Regions from separate parts of the Bradyrhizobium sp. SZCCHNR1017 genome, predicted to be linked through region 2. Evidence: riboswitches for the same ligand, from Rfam matches in the RefSeq annotation. Region 2 holds a riboswitch; the other holds the start of a gene.
The links. Region 2 has a riboswitch for cobalamin ahead of QW863_RS34210 (HupE/UreJ family protein). Riboswitches for the same ligand answer to the same signal wherever they lie in the genome.

Region 1: it holds a riboswitch for cobalamin, as region 2 does, so the genes downstream of both, QW863_RS25925 (TonB-dependent receptor plug domain-containing protein) here and QW863_RS34210 (HupE/UreJ family protein) in region 2, are expected to answer to the same signal.

What each region holds. Positions count from the first base shown of each region.
Region 1 covers NZ_JAUHIR010000012.1:51,757-57,690, reverse strand. The annotation lists gene QW863_RS25930 (hypothetical protein) at 1-265, opposite strand, end outside; gene QW863_RS25925 (TonB-dependent receptor plug domain-containing protein) at 341-2,416, opposite strand; cobalamin riboswitch at 2,512-2,730, opposite strand; gene QW863_RS25920 (DUF2336 domain-containing protein) at 3,002-4,114, opposite strand; gene QW863_RS25915 (SDR family oxidoreductase) at 4,658-5,515, shown strand; gene QW863_RS25910 (hypothetical protein) at 5,515-5,820, shown strand; gene QW863_RS25905 (response regulator transcription factor) at 5,838-5,934, opposite strand, start outside.
Region 2 covers NZ_JAUHIR010000025.1:33,895-39,828, forward strand. The annotation lists gene cobN (cobaltochelatase subunit CobN) at 1-2,545, opposite strand, end outside; gene cobW (cobalamin biosynthesis protein CobW) at 2,555-3,592, opposite strand; gene QW863_RS34205 (DUF1636 domain-containing protein) at 3,613-4,008, opposite strand; gene QW863_RS34210 (HupE/UreJ family protein) at 4,012-4,644, opposite strand; cobalamin riboswitch at 4,763-4,956, opposite strand; gene cobU (bifunctional adenosylcobinamide kinase/adenosylcobinamide-phosphate guanylyltransferase) at 4,991-5,527, shown strand; gene cobO (cob(I)yrinic acid a,c-diamide adenosyltransferase) at 5,544-5,934, shown strand, end outside.

The sequences.
Region 1 (5,934 bases), on a different contig from region 2:
CATCGACCGGATAGTGCAGCGCGCCGAAGCCGATGCCCTGGTTGACCAGCCAGGCGCCGAGCATCACCGGCAGCGCCGCGCGCAGCGGCAGCATGGCGGCGGCGATCACGGCGAAGGCCGCAAACGGCGTCGCGCAGGCGAACACGAAGCTCGCCAGCGCGCAGGCCCCTGTCAGCAGCGCGAAGCAGAACGCAGCGGCATGCCGTTGCGGAACGGGCGCGAGGCGAGCCTCGGTACCAGACCGGGCGAGGACGTCGAGAGTCATGGAACATCTCCTTCTGTTGCGATTGTAGTCCATTTCGGCAGCTTCTGTCAGCCGCCGGGAGGTTGGTCGGCAGCGTCACTGCACGCCGAAGCTCGCCACCCGGATGCCGCCGAACACGCCGAAGCCCGGCGCGAGGAATCCGGTCGGGTTCTGGTAGTGATGGTTGAAGAGGTTGTCGATCCGGCCGAACAGCTTGACCTGGTCGGACAGCGCGTAGTCGCTGCGCAGGTTGACGACCGTATAGCCGGGCGCGACGAGGCCGGTGATCATGCCGTCGCGGCTGACGTCGAGCCAGTCGCCGATGTGCAGCAGCGTCGCTGACAGCGTCAGCGCATCGATCGGCGCCCATGTCGCGGTGGCGCTCCATTTCTCCTTCGGCCGCCGCAACAGCTGCAGGCCGGTGGCCGCATCGACCGCGCGGGTGAACGTGTAGTCCGCACGCAGCGAGATCCGGTCGGTGAGATCAGCGGTCACGAAGCTCTCGGTGCCTTCGGTGGTGGCGAGGCCGACATTGGCGTAGGAGGTGAAGGTCGCGTTGAAATTGATCAAGTCGGTGATGCTGTTGTGGAAGTAGGTCGCGCCGAAGCGGAGACGATCGTCGAACAGCGGCTGCTCGAAGCCGGCGTCGTAGCCGGTGCTCTGCTCCGGCCGGAGGTTGGGATTGGCGAAGAAGTTGAACGCCGGAAAATCCTGGTGCAACTGGCTCAGGGTCGGTGCCTTGAAGCCGGTGCCGTAGCTCGCCTTCAGCTTGGTCTCGGTCACCGGCAGGATCACCGCCGGCGCGATCCGGTAGGTGCCATGGCCGCCGAACTGGTCGTTGACGTCGTTGCGCAGGCTCGCCACCACGAACCAGCGCTTCACGAACTCGGTCTGCAGCTCGACGAAGCCGGCCTTGTTGCCATTCTCGGCCGAGAGGTCGGCGGTCTTCAGCCGCTCGGTCTGCTGCTCCGCGCCGACGACGAGATTGTTATGCGGCGCGAGCTCGGTCACCGCGTGCCAGTCATACTTGATGCGCTCGCCGGTCGCGACCGCTGCCACCGGATTGCCAGCCGTCAGGTCGGACGACCGGTCGTTCACATAGTTGACGCCGAAGTAGTTCCGGATGCGGCCGCCGAGCAGCGACCACACGGCTTCCTGGCGTGTCGCAAGCTGGTGGACGGCGTGGTTGCTCTGGGCCGCGTCGGGAAAGCTCGGAAAGCCGCTGTCGCCGGTGAACAGCAGCGTCGCGTCGGTGTATCGAACCACCGAGTTCAGCGTCCAGGCCTCGTTGAGGTCGACGCCCAGCTTGGCCGAGGCGGTGACGTTGTCGTAGGCATTGCCGATGGCCTTCTGCCCCGCAGGCAGCAGCTGCCACGGGGTCACCGGAACGTCGCCGGCGTGCAGATGCGCGACATTGATCGCGTAGTTGACATTGTTTTGTGAGCCGCTGACGCCGGCTGACTGGTTGAAGGTCTTGAACGAGCCGCTCTCGACCGAGGCGGTCGCGCGCGCCGGGCCCTCGCCCTTGCGCGTGATCACCGAGATCACCCCGCCGATCGCATCCGAGCCGTAGAGCCCGCTCTGCGGCCCGCGCAGCACCTCGAACTGCTGGATGTCGGCGGCGAGCAGATGCGCGAAATCGAACGCGCCATTGCCGTTGGTGACATCGCCGACGTCGATGCCGTCGATGAAGAGCTTGGTGTGATTGGCGTTGGTGCCGCGCATGAAGACGTTGGTCTGGCCGCCCGGGCCGCCGGCCTGCACCACGTTCAATCCGGGGATCGTGCTCAGGATGTCCGGCACGGTGCGGGCCTGCTGCGCGGCGATGTCCTTGTCGGTCACCACGGTGATCGCATTCGCGACGTGGGCCACTGGCGTGACGACGCCGGTCGGGCTGACGGCGACGGGGGTTCCGGCTGGCGCGGCCGGCTTTGCCGCCGGCACCTGCTGATGCGGGGCGTTGCCGGTTCTGCGGGGGATGGCTGGTTTTTGAGCGATCGGCTCGCGCGGCGGGTCGACCTCAACCGGGGGCAGAAGGTCGGGGGAGGCGGATTGCTGCGCTGCTGTGGGCGAGGGGCCGAGCAGGGCGAATGACGAGAGGACGCAGAACGACGACAGAAGGGCGCGACTGCGCCTGGCATAGGGAACGGGGGACACGAGGAACCTCGGCATGACGTCAGTGGCACGTCACCGCGAACGAGGTCTCATGCAGCCCTTTGCAGGCCTGCCTGAAAACGATGCCAATAACGCCCCGACCGGCATCCTCGCGTGTGACCACGGCTGACGGCAGGTCTCCTGGCTCGCGGGTCGTCACCTCCACGTCGCCTTCCCGGGACCGAGATTTCCCAGTGGCCTTTGACGCGAGATTCGCCGCTTACAGTTGCGGGGGCAGCTGCGGCCTTCAGTCACGTCCCTTGCGAGACGCATCCGGCACCGCATTCCCTTTTGAGCCCCGGTCGAGGGGCACCGTCGCGATCACCGTAGGAGTGCGGGCGCACCAAAGTCAATCCGGCGCCCGGCGATCTCCTGGCGATAACGCTGGCCGGTCGGCTTGGTGATGCCCGGCCGCCTGCGACAGCCATAGCCGTCGTCCCTGCGAACGCAGTGACCTATAGCCACCGGCGGTCGTGTGGCGAAGGACGACGATCAAGACATTTTCCGCCAATTCACATCACGCGGTATGGGTCCCTGCGTTCGCAGGGACGACAGCGGAGTGCGAGTCGTTGCTGATGAGGATTGCGTCTTGTGAGCACCCGCTCACTTCTCGACCTTGTTGTGCACCATCCAGAATCGCAGCGTGCGCTGGGCGGTGTCGAGCGACAGGCGGCCGTAGTCGCGTTCCGCGAGCTTGAGCGTGTCGCTGTCGATGGCGTGCTTGATCGGCCGGTGGGTCAGGATTTTCGCCACCACCGACCAGGCCAGCCCGGCGGCACGGCAGGGGATCAGCACGATGTCGGTGCGCGGGCCTTCGAGCACCTTGGCCATCATCTCGGTCGGGACGTTGTTGAGCAGGCCGAGTGCGGCGGAAACCTCGCCGAAGCGGCGGGTCTCGGCGAAGAAGGCGATGGCGGCATCGTTGAGCTCGTTCAGCCCCTTCATGCGCTTGACGGCCTCTTCGGCCAGCGTGAAGTCGCGCCCGACCAGGCCGCCGTCGCTGCGCGCAACGTCGGCGATCGCCTTGAGGATCTTCTTGATCTCCTGTTGCAACGCCGGCGGCGCCGAGGCCATCAGCCTGGCGCGCACGGCTTCGGTCGCGCGGCGCAGGAGGTCGCGCAGGTGCTTGGTGGGCAGGTCGACGCGCAGCCCGATGATCTCGGACAATTCGTCGTCGTCCTCGGCATGCGCCATCATCCCGGAATAGCCGGACTCGGAGAAGCGCGCGGTCTGGTTGTTGGCGAGCTTGCGGATCACCCGGCGCTCGCCGCGGTCGACGATGATGTCGGTCACCGCCTCGGTCAGATGCGGACGGCTGGAGATCGCCATCAGGTGATCCTGGCCCTTGGTCGCCGCGACCTCCACCAGCGTATGCTCGGTGAGCCGGCTCGAGTGCATCAGCACGTTCTCGGCCACCGAGATTTCGTCGTCGCGGGCGAGCTGCTGGATCAATTCGACGGGCGCGTAGTCGACCGGCGCGAGATGCTTGCTGAGCTCGGCCCGCGCGCGGGTCTCGACCCGCGAGACCAGCATGCACAGCACGTTGTCGAATACCTTGATCTGGTCCTCGCTGAGGCGTTCGCCGTCATGCAGGAACAGGTTGGTGACTTGGCGCAGCGTGTTGACGCGCTTCGCCGAGGTGCCGCTGCGGACGGCCTCTTCGAGTTCGGTGATGATGGAGTCTTCTGAAGGCGGAAGCTGTTCTGGCTGTGACACGATCGCGCTCGTTTGTCCCGGATTGCCGGAGCGACAGCAACGCGATTGTGATCCGCTGCAAGGCTTTCGGCCTGAGCAGTTTTCGGCACGGGCGATAACAATGCGTTAGGGGCCGAAGGCGTAGTACTCCGGAGAAACACGGATACGGAAAATTAAGGCGATACATATAGCGGGGATGACGGGCTGGAGCCCGGTCTTCCGGAGATTCGCCGGACGATCGATGCAATGAGGTGCGAAGACCTCCCCGCAGACGCGGCGACGACAGGCCAGCGAAGCGGAAAGGTTAATGATCCCATAAGGTCACAAACCTTCCTTCATCCAATTTGCTCGCTGCCCTCGATCTCACGTCAGCTGTCATCCTCCCAAGCCTTGAAACTTAAATCCCATTCTTGCCGCGGCCATTTTGCCGACGCGCCGTGCGGTGCGTAGTGTCACCCGATGTTCCGGGGCAGGCTCGGCGGGCGATGACCTCGCGCGAAAAATCAGCGCCAGCATCCTGCCGCATCTCGTGCGATAATCGCTGCGCAAATCGTTGAGGTCACCATGAAATCCGTCGTCATCACCGGCGCATCCACCGGGATCGGGTTCGCCTGTTCGAAGCTCCTGCTCGCGCGCGGCTTTCGCGTGTTCGGCAGCGTTCGCAAGCAGGCCGACGCGGACCGTCTGCGCAGCGAGCTCGGCGCCAACTTCATGCCGCTGCTGTTCGATGTGACCGACGAGGCGGCGGTGAAGGCTGCCGCCGGCGAGGTACGAGCGGCGCTCAAGGGCGAGACGCTCGCCGGTCTCGTCAACAATGCCGGCATCGCCGTCGCCGGTCCCGTGACGGAGCTGCCGATCGCGCAGTTCCGCCATCAGATGGAGGTCAACGTCATCGGCCCGGTCATCGCGACCCAGGCGTTCGCGCCGCTGCTCGGGGCCGATCCAGCCATGACAGGAGAGCGCGGCCGGATCGTGATGATCAGCTCAGTCGCGGGCCGCAACGGCAACCCGCTGATGGCGCCCTATTCGACCTCCAAGCATGCGATCGAAGGGCTGTCCGAGAGCCTGCGCCGTGAGCTGATGCTGTTCGGGATCGACGTCATCGTCATCGCGCCGGGCGCGGTGAAGACGCCGATCTGGGCCAAGGCCGACGAAGTCGACCTGTCGCCGTATCAGGCCTCGCCGTTCTTCCCGGCGCTGCAGAAGATCCGCGCCTTCATGCTTCAACTCGGCAAGACCGGGCTGCCGGCCGAGACCATCGCCGCGCGGGTGGCCGACGCCTTGACCTTGCCGGCGCCCAAGGTGCGCTACGAGATCGCACCCGATTCCATGAGGCAATGGATCGTGCGGGTGCTTCCGAAACGGACCGTCGATCGCATCATCGCCAAGCGGCTCGGCCTGATGCCCGCGACCAGACCCTGATGCCGGCGATGACGACCATCGGCAAGACCCAGGCGGAGCTGACCCGCCTGGTCGAGGAGGAACTTCGCGCGCAGCCGGGCTGCGAGACGGCGCGCGTGCCGGCCGTTCATGCGCTCGACGTGCGCAGCGGCCGCAACTGGGAGATCCCGCACGTCGTTCTCGGCGACAGCCTGATCAGCGACGTCGACCGCGCCGTGATGAGCGTGCAGCGCCGGCTCGGGCGTGCATTTCACCTGATCGACGATCCGGTCACGGCGCCGGAAGCGGCAGCGACGCCGCAGGGCGACCCTGAAAATCCTTGCTGAGATGTGAGCCTGCGGGCTCAGGTCAGCAGGCCCTGCCGCAGCGCCAGCCGCACCAGCTCGATGTCGCTGGCCACGCCGAGCTTGTCCTTGATCAGCGAGTGCAGGTTGGCAACC
Region 2 (5,934 bases):
GGCGGTCGAGCATCGCCAACGGCAGCACGTCGACGCCGGTGACCCGATTGGAGTTGAGGTCCCAGCGCGGCCGCGCGCCGAGATAAGCCAAGGCCTGGGCCAGATCGTCGCCGCCCGTGCGCAGCGATGCGGACGCCCAGAGATCGAGCATGAGCGCGCGCGGGTAGTCGCCATGATCCTGCAAATAGCGCCGGATCACCTCATCAGCCGCGCGTACGCCGACCACGGCCGCGGTCCGGGTCGGGATCGCGCGCGGATCGATCGCGGTCAGATTGCGGCCCGTGGGCAGCACGTCGAGACGGCCGCGGCTCGGCGCGCCGGCGGGACCGGCAGCGACGCGGCGACCGTCGAGTGCCGCGAGCAACGCGCTTCGCTCGGCCGCAGCGCTCGCGGCGATCCGTGCGGCGATGTCGGCGCGATCGACCGTCACCGCCTGCCCCATCGCCGCCGTGATCGCATCGGCCAGCAGGGCGGTCGCCGCCGTGTCGGGCGCCTCCCCAAACACATGCAGGCGGTCGCGCACCGCGAGCTCCTTGATGTCGCAGAGCTGCGCATCGAGCTGCGCGATCGCCTCGCGTCCGGTCATGGCACGGTCGAGCCCGCAATCGGCGGCCAGGCCGCCCTGCCAGGCCCGCGCGACGATCTCCTCCTCGAGCAGTTTCAGGCGGCGTTTGTCGAGGCCATCCGCCTCAGCATATTCCTCGACCAGCCCCTCCAGCTCCAGCAGGGATCCGTGCAGACCGGCCTGCGACAGCGGCGGCGTCAGATGCCCGAGCGTCAGTGCCGACAACCGCCGCTTGGCCTGCATCGCTTCGCCGGGATTGTTGACGATGAAGGGGTAGATCACCGGCAGCGGGCCCAGCACGGCCTCCGGCCAGCAGGCATTTGACAGCGCCAGCGCCTTGCCCGGCAGCCATTCCAGCGTGCCATGCGCACCAAGATGGATCAGCGCATCGATCAGCTCGGCCTCTCGCAGATATGCATAGAGCGCGACATAGGCGTGCCGCGGCGGCACGCTGGTGTCGTGATAACCGGACTTGCGATCGGCGCGACTGCCACGATCCGGTTGCAACAAGATCAGGAGTTTTCCCGCACGCAGCACCGGAAAATGGAAGGCGCCATCCCGGAACGCCGGGTCCGCTTCCGCCTCTCCCCAGATGTCATGTAGCGCACGCTGCAGATCGTCCGGCAACAGCACCAGAGCACACCGATAGGCCGCGAGCGGCACCACGAGCTCATCCGCCTCGTCCCGCAGCAGCGTTTCGATATCGTCCGTGGTCGGCGCTACGCGGCCGATGTCGTACCCCGCCTCCGCCAACAGCCGCGCAATGGCGGCTGCGCTTGCGCTGGTGTCGAGACCGACGGCGTAGCCGCGGCGGCCGCCGCGCGACGGATAATCGGAGAGCACCAGCGCCACACGCCGCTCGCCGGCCGGCAGCCCCCGCAATTGCGCCCATCGCGCCGCCAGCTGCGCGACGTAAGCAATGCGGTCCTGTTGAGGTACATAGCGCATCGCGCTGAACTGCAGACGCTCATCCGCCGGCGCCTCGCCCTTGAACGCAATCGGGCGCGCCAACAGCCGGCCGTCGAGCTCCGGCAGCACGACATTCATCGCGAGGTCCGTCGGCGACAGTCCGCGCGCCGACGAGGCCCAGGCCTCTTCCGTGCTCTGCGCCTGGATGATTTGCAGAACTGGTGCATCGGCCACGTCGAGCACCGTGGTGCCGTCGTCGCGCAGCGCCGAGAACGCGGTGGCGTTCAAAATGATCGCAGGACGCCGGCGCTGGACGAGTCGCGCCAGTGCATCCCCAATATTGGGATCCTTCAGGCTGGTCACCGCGACCGCGACTGCCGCCAGCCCTTTGGCTTCGATCGCCCGCATCAGCTCAGCAATCCCGGCCGTATCGGCAGCGAGCAGGCTCGCACGGTAGAACACGATCAGCGCGCTCGGCCGCGCATCATCATGGCTGCAGAGATCATCGATGCCGACGGCTCCGCGATCGGGCATGAAGCCGACGATCGAACCGATCGCGATCGGTTCGGCAAACTGCGCGTCGCGCCCGAGCAGCGTCGCGAGATAGCGCAGGGCCTCGCGCGCATTGCCGACCCCGCCCTCGTGCAGATAACCGTAGAGACGCGAGGTCGCGTCCTGCGGCAAGGTCGAGAGCTCAGCAAGCCTGTCGTCGGCGCGATCGTCACCCGGCAGTGCCGCGAACAGGATGTGGCGGCTGCGGCAGACCGATGCGATGCGCTCCAGCCCGTAGCGCCAATAGTCGAGCCCGCCGAGACAGCGCACGACGACGGCGCGCGCGCCCAGCACGACGCGGTCGACATAGAGATCGACCGACATCGGATGCTTCAGCCGTTTCAAGCTGGCGAGGCGCAGGCTCGGCAGGTCATCCGACGACACGGTCCAGGCTTCGGCCAGCGCCGACAGGTCGGTGTCCGAGAACGACAGCACGACGATCTCGGCCGGCGACTGTGCAAGATCCACGGCCTGTTCGAGGTCGTCGAGATCCGCGCCCGTTGTCGCCAGCAGGTGCATCGGTGACGCCTATCCTGTGATCAGGCTCTGGATGGCGGCGGCATCGAGGCCGCGCTCGCCGATGATCACCAGCCGCCCCTGCCGCGATTCGCCCGAGCGCCACGGGCGCTCGAACTGATGCTGGATGCGGCTGCCGACGGCCTGCACCAGGAGGCGCAGCGGCTTGCCGGCGACTTCCACGAACCCTTTCACCCGCAACACATCATGTGCGTCGACGGCGGCCGCGATGCGGTCGACGAGCGCATCGGGCGAAGCCTGCGCCGGAACGTCGAGCACGAAACTCTCGAAATCGTCGTGATCGTGCTCGGCCTCGTTGTCGTGATGCGACGGCCGGGCCGCGAGATCGTCCTCCGCGGCGGCACCGAGTCCGAGCAGCACCGAAGCCGACAGCCTGCCGTGCTCCGTCGCGATCACCTTGACGGCACGCTGCACCTTGGCCGCGATCTCGGCGGCGACATCCTTGCGCTGCTCCTCGCTCATCAGGTCGCTCTTGTTCATCACGACGAGATCGGCGCACAACAGCTGGTCCTCGTAGACCTCCTCCAGCGGATTGTCGTGATCGAGCGACGCATCGGTGGCGCGCTGCGCGGCGAGCGCTTCGGGATCATCGGCGAAGCGTCCCGCGACCACCGCCGGACCATCGACGACCGCAACGACGCCGTCGACGGTGACGCGCGTCGCGATCTCGGGCCAGTTGAAGGCCTGCACCAGCGGCTTCGGCAGCGCCAGCCCCGAGGTCTCGATCACGATATGCTCAGGCGGCTCCTTCTGATCCAGCAGGCTCCTGAGCGCGGGGACGAAATCATCGGCAACGGTGCAGCACAGGCAGCCGTTCGACAGCTCGACGATGCGATCCTCCGGACAATCCGGCACGCCGCACCCCTTCAGGATGTCGCCGTCGATGCCGACATCGCCGAACTCGTTGACGATGATGGCGAGCCGGCGACCGTTCGCGGTCTCGATCAGGTTGCGCACCAGCGTGGTCTTGCCGGCGCCGAGGAAACCGGTGACGATGGTGCAAGGCGTCTTGGCGAACGACTTCGTCATGGCGATACGATCTCTCGTTTTCAGCGTGGCGCTGACAGCGCAGGCACGCGCGCGACGGTGTTCTTGCGAATGTATTCGGGACGCTCGCGCCAGGCCGGCAGGCCGGCGTCATGGCGCTGATGCAGTTGCGCAAATGTCAGCACATCCCGCGCATGCAGATCCGGATCGAGGGCGCCGAGCACATAGGTCCATTTGCCCGGCGCCGTCACCGCAACCGTGCACGCACGATTGCAGTTCGACAGACACTCGACACCGACAACGGTGACACCGGCGCGCTGCGCGGTCGGCAACGTCTCGATCGCGGCGAGCAAACGGGCTCCGGCCCGCGGCTGATCAGGCGGCGTAGGTTCCGTCCCCTGCGAACGGCAGGTGACGCAGACGAACAGCGTCGTCTCACCAGTCTCCGATGCGGTCATCAATCAGCCGATCACGCCAGCCGCGGTCGCCGCGGCGACCCCACCCACCAGCACGATGGCAGCGCCCGCGAGCCGCAGCGCCAGCGGCGCAGCCGTCTTGGCCTTCGCCGACAGCAGCCTGGTGCCGAGGAACGCGCCGGCGGCGATGATGGTCTGGATCACGAGCAGACCGACGAGATAGGCCCCGAGCGGGGTGTTCTCGGCCCCGACGATCGATTCGCCCAGCGCATATCCATGGACGAGGCCGGTCACGGCGAACAGGCCGGCGACGGGCAGCACACCGAAACGGCCACGCATCACCACCACCAGCCCAACCACGACGGTGGTCAGGCCGACCAGCAGCTCGGCAGCCGGGATGTTGGCCTTGGCCACATGAAGGCCGACGCCCGCGATCATCGCGGTGGTGAAGGCGAGCACCGGCGCGAAGCCGCGGCCCAGAAGCGCTGCAACGATGCCCGCGCCCACGATCGCCGCCAGATGGTCGATTCCGATGACAGGATGGCCGAGGCCGGACAGCATCCCCTGCGCAAACGTCTGCGGCAGTTTGCCACCCATCATGTGATGCGCGAAGGCGGGATCGGTGGCGAGCAGCATCAGGCTCGCGGCTGCAAAGGTCGTGGTACGGGTCAACTTCATGGCCGTCTCCGTCGCTTGCCGGCTCCCCAGAGGACCGGACGATGCGCTGCATCCGACGGCACCCCGCCCATCCCGGCGGGATCAGAACCAGCATCGCGACTCCCCGCGCGACGGGTCGGCCAACAGCAATGTCGACGGCAGGTCTCCTGGCTCTCGGGTCACCGCATGAAGCCACCTTCCCGGTTTCCCAGTGGTGTCTTGGCCTCACACTCGCCGATTACAGTTGCGGGGGCAGCCACGGCCTTGGGTCAAGAACCCGCACCGTGTTCCCTAAATCTCTCCTTTCGGAGAACCGTCATCTGTTAGATACGGGTCGCACCAAAGCCCGTCAATCGGAATCGTCCCCATGGTCCCCGCCCCGCCGCATCCCGCCCTGCCGCGCCTGACGCTGGTGCTCGGCGGTGCGCGCTCGGGCAAGAGCCGCCATGCCGAGGCCCTCGTCACCGCCCTTCCGCCGCCTTGGACCTATGTTGCGACCGCGCAGGCCTTCGACGCCGAAATGACCGACCGGATCGCCCAGCACAAGGCGCGCCGCGCCGAGGGATGGCAGACGCTGGAGACGGCGCATGATCTCGCGGGCCTCGTCCGGTCAAGTGGAGAATCGGGCGTACCGATGCTGATCGATTGCCTGACGCTCTGGCTCAGCAACGTGATGCTCGCCGACATGAACGTGGCGGCAAGATCAGCCGAGCTGATCGACGCGCTCAGGAACGCGCATGGCCCGATCGTGGCGGTGTCCAACGAAGTCGGACTGGGCATCGTGCCGGACAACGCGCTCGCGCGCGCCTTTCGCGACGCCCAGGGGCGACTGAACCAGGACATCGCGGCCTTAGCGGATCGCGTGATCCTGATGGCGGCGGGACTGCCGCTGACGTTGAAGTGACGAGGAGACAATGCCGATGACCGGAAGCGCCGACGATTCACGCCACAAGGCGAAGATGGAGAACCGCAAGGCGGTGCAGGATGCCGAGGTCGCCTCCAAAACCGTGGAGAAGGGCCTGCTGATCGTTCACACCGGCAAGGGCAAGGGAAAATCGACGGCGGCGTGGGGCCTGATGCTGCGCGCACTCGGCCGCGGCTTTCGCATCGGCGTCGTGCAGTTCGGCAAAGGCGCGTGGGAAACCGGCGAGCGCAAGGCGATCGAGAAGTTCGGCGATCAGGTGTCGTGGCACACGCTCGGGGAAGGCTTTACGTGGGAGACGCAGGATCGTGCGCGCGACGTCGCCGCGGCCGAGCGCGCCTGGGCGAAGGCTAAGGAGCTGATGGCGGATCCGTCGATCCGGCTGCTCG